3 regions of the Burkholderia sp. 10_S31 genome follow, and region 3 is predicted to be linked to each of the others. Evidence: predicted binding sites of a transcription regulator. Region 3 holds the regulator's gene; each other region holds the start of a gene.

Region 1 (2,260 bases), 710 kb from region 3:
CGGCGCGCCGCGAAACTGCGACAGATCCAGAATGCCGTTCGCACGCTCGTTCAACCCGAGGCGCTTCACGGCCTGCCGGAAACGCTGCCGCAACAGGTCGGCCCAGATACCCTCGCCCTTCATCCGTTTCGAGAAATCCGAGTCGTAATCCTTTCCGCCGCGCATGTCGCGCACGCGATTCATCACGCGCTCCGCGCGATCGGGAAAATGCGCGGAGAGCCAGTTCTTGAACAGTGGCGCGACTTCCCAAGGCAGCCGCAGGATGATGTAGCTCGCATGCGTCGCACCGGCTTCCGCGCAGGCCTCCAGCACGCGTTCCATATCCGGCTCGGTGACGAACGGGATCATCGGTGCGATGCTGACACCCACCGGCACGCCCGCGTCGCGCAGCGCGCGGATCGTACGCAGCCGGCGCGCCGGCGTCGCCGCACGCGGCTCGAGCGTGCGCGCGAGATCGGCGTCGAGCGTCGTGATCGTGACCGCGGCCATCACCTGCCCCCGCTCCGCCATCGGGGCAAGCAGGTCGAGATCGCGCTCGATCAGCGACGATTTCGTGATCGCGGCGAACGGCAGCCCGTGATCGTGCATCACCTGGATCACGCTGCGCGTGATGCGCAAGTCGCGCTCGACCGGCTGGTATGCGTCGGTGTTGACGCCAAGCGCGATCGGTTCCGGCACGTAACGCTTGCGCGAAATCTCGCGCTCGAGCAGTTCGGCCGCGTTGACCTTCGCATAAATGCGGCTCTCGAAATCGAGCCCCGGCGACAGGCCGAGATAGCTGTGGGTCGGCCGTGCAAAGCAGTAGATGCAGCCGTGCTCGCAACCACGATACGGATTGAGCGACACGCTGAACGGAATGTCCGGTGACCGGTTGTGCGTCAGGATGCTCTTTGCGCGCTCCTCAAACACCTGCGTGCGCAGCGGAGCGGGCAAATCCGCGTCGTCCGATTCGTGCGTCCAGCCGTCGTCGACCGCTTCGCGCAGCGCCGTTTCGTACCGCCCCTGGAGGTTGTCGACCGCACCGCGCCCCTTGCGGGGCGCTGGCGGCGCTATCGGAAATTCGTTGTCGGACCGACCGTCCATGCGCTCACCCATTCACCTGCACCTAATACTGTATATTTATACAGTATTAGGTGCAGCATGCCAAGGGCGAGATAAGGGGTCCGACAGCAGGCCCGGCAACGGCCCTGCCGCAGCGGTCATTCGCCGACCGAGATCGTCAGCGTCTCCTTGATTTCCTCCATCACGACATAGCTCTTCGACTGCACCGCGCCGGGCAGTTGCAGCAGGATGTCACCGAGCAGCTTGCGATAGTCGGCCATCTCACCGATCCGCGCCTTGATCAGATAGTCGAAGTCGCCGGACACGAGATGGCATTCGAGCACCTCGTCGATCTTCATCACTTCGCGACGGAACTGCTCGAACATGTTGCCGCCCTTGTGGCCGAGCGTGATTTCGACGAACACCAGCAGCGCCGCGCCGAGCTGGCCCGGATCGACGCGAGCGTGATAGCCAGTAATGACGCCGTCGCGCTCCATGCGCCGCACGCGTTCGATGCACGGCGTCACGGTCAGTCCAACCTGTTCCGCGAGGTCCTTCATCGCCATCCGGCCGTCGTCCTGAAGCAGTTTGAGGATGCGCCGGTCGAGCTTGTCGAGCGAGCGTACTGGCTGGCGTTGCGTTCTCATTGGTTTATGCTGAAAACCTGAAAAATACGATAACAAAACCTACACATTCGACAATACCATAGCTCAAAAAACTAGATCAGCTAGAGGTTACACGGAGACGCACGTGCGCCCGGCCTCGACCTGATTCCTTCCATCTGGAGCAGCTATGCGAGTCGTCATTCTGGGCAGCGGTGTGGTGGGCGTGGCAAGCGCGTATTACCTCGCGCGCGCCGGTCATGAAGTCACGGTGATCGACCGGGAAGCCGGTCCGGCGCTCGAGACGAGCTTCGCGAACGCGGGCCAGATCTCGCCCGGCTATGCCGCGCCGTGGGCCGCGCCCGGCGTGCCGCTGAAGGCCGTCAAGTGGATGTTCGAAAAGCACGCGCCGCTCGCGATCCGCCTCGACGGCACGCGCTTCCAGCTCCAGTGGATGTGGCAGATGCTGCGCAACTGCACGGCCGAGCGTTATGCAGTCAACAAGGGCCGCATGGTCCGCCTCGCCGAATACAGCCGCGATTGCCTGCAGGCGCTACGCGCCGATACCGGCATCCAGTACGAAGGACGCACGGGCGGCACGCTGCAGCTGTTCCGCA
Region 2 (2,260 bases), 1.6 Mb from region 3:
ACCAAGGACGCGATCGCGCTCGAATCGCTGACGAGCCCGTATGCGAACCTGATCGCCGTGCGCGCGAAGGACAAGGATCAGCCGTGGGTGAAGAAGCTGCTCAAGGCGTACCAGTCGACGGAAGTGAGGGAATTCATCAAGAAGCAGTTCAAGGGCTCGATGGTCGCGTCGTTCTGAACGCCGCACACCGGTCGGACCGCTGAAACGAAAGGGCCTGCATCGCGCGGGCCCTTTTTCATTGGCGCGGCCCGCAGGCAACTGCGCGGTGCCTGGTGTTCAGCGCCGCCTCACATCTCGCCGCGCCGCGAGCAGATCGACATGATCTGCTGGATCGCGTAGTTGTCGCGCACGCCCGGCAGCGACTGCACGACGCACTCGTGAAAGCGCCGCTCGCGCGGCAGCAGCATCGCGTTGTTGCGGTACAGCGCGTCGCAAGAGCGCTGAATCAGTTGGGCCGCTGCGCCGTTACGGCTCTCGCGCAGTGCGTTGAGCATGCAGTCGTCATACTGCGCATAGCCGTCGGTCAGCGCGAATGCCGCGCCCGGCAGCACCAGTGCGACGGCCGCGCACGCGATCGCACGGATTCCCCGTTTCATGTGCCCTCCGAGGGGGGACTGGGTCGGCGGACAGCATAACGTAAAGCGGCAAGTGCGGCTGACGCGTTGCGCCGATACCGGCGCGGACCGCAGCCGGCCGGGCAGCGCACGCGTTTCGCGGCGGTGCGGCGGCCGGGCGCGCCGGCTTCCTCCTCGTTTTCCCCTGACGAAAATACCGGCTTCGTACCAGCACTGTGCGACGCGAGCGCATTGCCATATACTGTACATCCATACAGTTGTGGGTGGCGTCATGCTCGCATCCTCCATTTCTCCCGAATCCCTTCATCCGTCGCTCTGGCGCGGCTCGCAGCTTGCGCGCGGCGGTCCGCGCACGATCGACACGGGTTTCGCGCCGCTGTCCGCCGAACTGCCGGGCGGCGGCTGGCCGGTCGGCGGGCTCGTCGAACTGCTGGCCGCTCAGCCGGGCTGCGGCGAGATGCGGCTGCTCGCGCCCGCGCTCGCGCGCACCGTCAGCGTGCGGCGTCCGCTCGCGCTCGTCGCGCCGCCGCAGTCGCCGCATGCGACCGCGCTGGCCGGTCTCGGCGTGCCGTCCGACGCGCTGCTGTGGCTGCGTGCCGGCAGCCGCACCGATGCATTGTGGGCCGCCGAGCAGGTGCTCCGGACGGGCTGCTGCGGTGCGCTGCTGCTCTGGCAGGACGCACGGCCCGATGCGCTGCGGCGCCTGCATCTCGCGGCCGCGCGCACCGGCGACACGCTGTTCGTGATGCTGCGCCCGCTGTCGGCAGCGCGGCAGCCGTCGCCGGCCGTGCTGCGCGTCGCGCTGCATCCGGTGCCGGGCGGCGTGTCGCTCGACATCGTCAAGCGTCGCGGGCCCGCGCACAGCGAGCCGCTCGTGCTCGATTTGCCGTCGCCCATCGTGGAGAGCCGCTATGCGCGTCTTGCTCGGCATCCATCTGCCGCGCCTGCCGCTCGACGTGTGCGTCGCGCCTCCGTCTGACGGCGAGGCCGGCGACGCGGGTTGCGCGGTGCTCGAGCAGGGTGTCGTGCTGATCGCCGACGCGCCCGCGCGCCGGCAGGGCGTGCGCGCGGGCATGAAGCGCGGCGGCGTGCTGACGCTCGCACCCGACATGCGGCTCGTCGAACGCGATCCCGCCCGCGAGGCCGATGCGCTGCGCGCGGTCGCGCTCGCGTTGCTGCGCTTCTCGCCGTGCGTCGCGCTCGACGACGAAGCGACGCTGATCGTCGACGTCGGTCCGAGCCTGCGCCTGTTCGGCGGCCTGCCGTCGCTGTGCCGCCAGGTGCGCGCGACGCTCGCGGCGCTCGGCTATGCGGCGCGCCTGTCCGCCGCGCCGACCGGGCGCGGCGCGTGGTTGCTCGCGCGCACGTCGGCGCGTGCGCGCATCCGGCGCCGCGTGGCCGGGCCGGCTTCGCTCGTCCGTGCGCTCGATCGTCTGCCGTGCGTGCTGCTGCCCGACGCACGCCCGTATGCGGGCTGGTTCGACGGCCTCGGCTGCCGCACGCTCGCCGATCTGCGCGGCCTGCCGCGCGCGGGGCTGCAGCGCCGCTGCGGTCCGGCGCTGCTCGCCGCGCTCGATCGCGCGTACGGCGATGCGGTCGAGCCGCTCGCGTGGATGGCGGTGCCGCCCGTGTTCGACGTGCGGCTCGAATTGCCGGAGCGCGTCGAATACGCGGAAGCCGTGCTG
Region 3 (2,260 bases):
GAACAGGCCGAAGCGGTGGAAGATCGCCGCATAGCGTGTGCCGTCGGCACTGCGCTGGTAGGTCACGACGAATTCATCGATATTCCTGTAGCCGGCACTCGTTTGCTGCGGATGACCCGCATCGCTTGGGCTCGCTGGCGCTGGCGCTGGCGCGGGTGCAGGCGCAGCCGAGGCGGTGGGACTGCTGCCCGGTACGGGTGCGCTCGCCGGATTGGCCGGCGGCACGGCCGGTGCGTTTCCGGGCGCACCGCCTGACGGCGGGCCCGACCATTCGGGTGGCCGCTCGCCCGGATTACCGCGCGGCGGGATGCCGCTCATCAGCGCCGCCACACCTTCCGGTGTCGCATAGGCATCGACCAGCGGGCCGATCAATGCAGATCCGATCAGCGCGCCAATCACCGCGAGCGGATTGTCCTTCTTGACCGCGTCGATCCGGCGCATCAACTCGTCCGTGACCTGCTGCTTCAGGCTGATGCGCAGCGACGGAAAATCGACATATTCGCTGACCGCCTGCCCATCGCGCGCGTCGATCGCCGATTTCAGGCGACTGAGCGCGACGTACGGCGACGCGTATGCATAGCCGATCGCCACCAGGGCGGCGACGGCCAGCACGACGATCAGCAGGGGCTTGAGCCGCCAGGCGCGGCCCGAAGATCCAGTCACGATGCCTCCGGTGCGGACAGGTTCCGCAATCAGAGACCGCCGTGCGTGGCCGATCGTTCCTCGTCGATGCAGCGATCGATCATCCGGCACACGGCATCGATCGTCCCGACCATGATGAGCCGCGATCGACCGTGATAGACGCGCACGGGTGCACGGCGCGCCGGTTCCGCGTGATTCAGGCCGGCGTTCAGCGAGACCCGCGCGAATGCGGGGAGCGCTGACGGCAGCAGCGACGCCTGCCGTTCAACTGCGACTTCTTGGCTCACCACGGGCGCCGCGGCGGACAGCGGTGCGCAGGGCGTGCGGCCGCGCAGGTGACGCAGGCGACCGAATTGACGGAAAGGCAGCAAACGGGAAAGGCGTTCCATGATGTTCTCCTCAGCGAGACCGATTGTCAGAGTTCGCCCGAGCGGATCAGCCCGACGGCGATGCCTTCCAGCGCGAATTCCGCGCTGCCGGCCTTGACGAAGATGTTTTCGTAATCCGGGTTCTCCGCGATCAGCTCGAGGCCGCCGGGCCGGCGCATCAGGCGCTTGACCGTGACGTCGTCGCCGAGACGCGCGACGATGATCTGGCCGTCCTTCGCTTCCGTGCGCTTCTGCACGGCGAGGAGGTCGCCGTCGAGAATGCCGGCGTCGCGCATCGACAGGCCGCGCACCTTCAGCAGGTAGTCGGGCTTGCTCGTGAACAGCGCGGGATCGCACGCGTAATGCTGCGAGATATGCTCCTGCGCGAGGATCGGGCTACCGGCCGCGACCCGGCCGACGAGCGGCAGCGACAGTTGCATCAGGCCGGCGTGCGGCAGCGTGAACTGGTGCGGCGCATCGTCGATGCCGAGCAGGCGGATGCCGCGCGACGCGCCGGCGGCCAGCTCGATCACGCCCTTGCGCGCCAGCGCACGGAGATGCTCCTCGGCCGCATTCGGCGAGCTGAAACCCAGCTCGGCCGCGATCTCGGCACGCGTGGGCGGGAAACCGGAGCGCTCGATCGCGCGGCGGATCAAGTCGAACACTTGCTGTTGACGGGCGGTGAGTTTGGTCATGGCTGAACTGTATGGATAGACAGTGAGCTGTATTTTTATACAGTACTTCGCGAATTTCAAGTGTTACTTGAGGTTCGACGCGATCGCGCCGGTTCCGGCGCGATTTCGCGATGTCCGGACGCCGGTTCGTCTGCCGCAACCGTCCGTCCCGTCTGCGTTAGCACTTTTGAGTATTAAAAAATGAAGAACGATTATTTTTAATCATGTAACCCGTTCGCTAGACTGGCCCGACATCGCAATACCGACAACACTGGAGAACCAAGGATGGCGAAGCGCAATACGGGGCTGGCGGGCGGAGCGGGCCGCCTGATCGCAACACTCGCGCTGGGCGCGGCGGCGGCGCTGGGCGTCGCGACACATGCCCAGGCCGATACGACGTTCCTGAACGTGTCCTACGACCCGACGCGCGAGCTGTACCAGGACTTCAACCAGGCGTTCGGCAAGGAGTGGAAGGCGAAGACGGGCGAGACGGTCAACTTCAAGCAGTCGCACGGTGGCTCGGGCGCGCAGGCGCGCTCGGTGCTCGACGGCCTGCAGGCCGACGTCGTGACGCTC

The links. Region 3 encodes LexA, which represses DNA repair genes until DNA is damaged. Its sites were predicted from a motif close to ACTGTATNNNNATACAGT; they were not measured.
Region 1: a site for LexA is predicted at 1,111-1,128, ahead of AC1Z3W_RS23670 (PA0069 family radical SAM protein). Genes of this name have one in related genera too.
Region 2: a site for LexA is predicted at 816-833, ahead of imuA (translesion DNA synthesis-associated protein ImuA). Genes of this name have one in related genera too.

Annotation. Positions count from the first base shown of each region.
Region 1 covers NZ_JBXOWK010000003.1:778,129-780,388, reverse strand. Annotated here, with positions in the region: gene AC1Z3W_RS23670 (PA0069 family radical SAM protein) at 1-1,095, opposite strand, end outside; gene AC1Z3W_RS23665 (Lrp/AsnC ligand binding domain-containing protein) at 1,200-1,688, opposite strand; gene AC1Z3W_RS23660 (D-amino acid dehydrogenase) at 1,834-2,260, shown strand, end outside.
Region 2 covers NZ_JBXOWK010000003.1:3,094,991-3,097,250, reverse strand. Annotated here, with positions in the region: gene AC1Z3W_RS34585 (MetQ/NlpA family ABC transporter substrate-binding protein) at 1-177, shown strand, start outside; gene AC1Z3W_RS34580 (VF_A0006 family four-cysteine protein) at 288-596, opposite strand; gene imuA (translesion DNA synthesis-associated protein ImuA) at 847-1,554, shown strand; gene AC1Z3W_RS34570 (Y-family DNA polymerase) at 1,487-2,260, shown strand, end outside.
Region 3 covers NZ_JBXOWK010000003.1:1,484,250-1,486,509, forward strand. Annotated here, with positions in the region: gene AC1Z3W_RS26985 (DUF2939 domain-containing protein) at 1-663, opposite strand, end outside; gene AC1Z3W_RS26990 (hypothetical protein) at 693-1,031, opposite strand; gene lexA (transcriptional repressor LexA) at 1,058-1,705, opposite strand; gene AC1Z3W_RS27000 (sulfate ABC transporter substrate-binding protein) at 1,970-2,260, shown strand, end outside.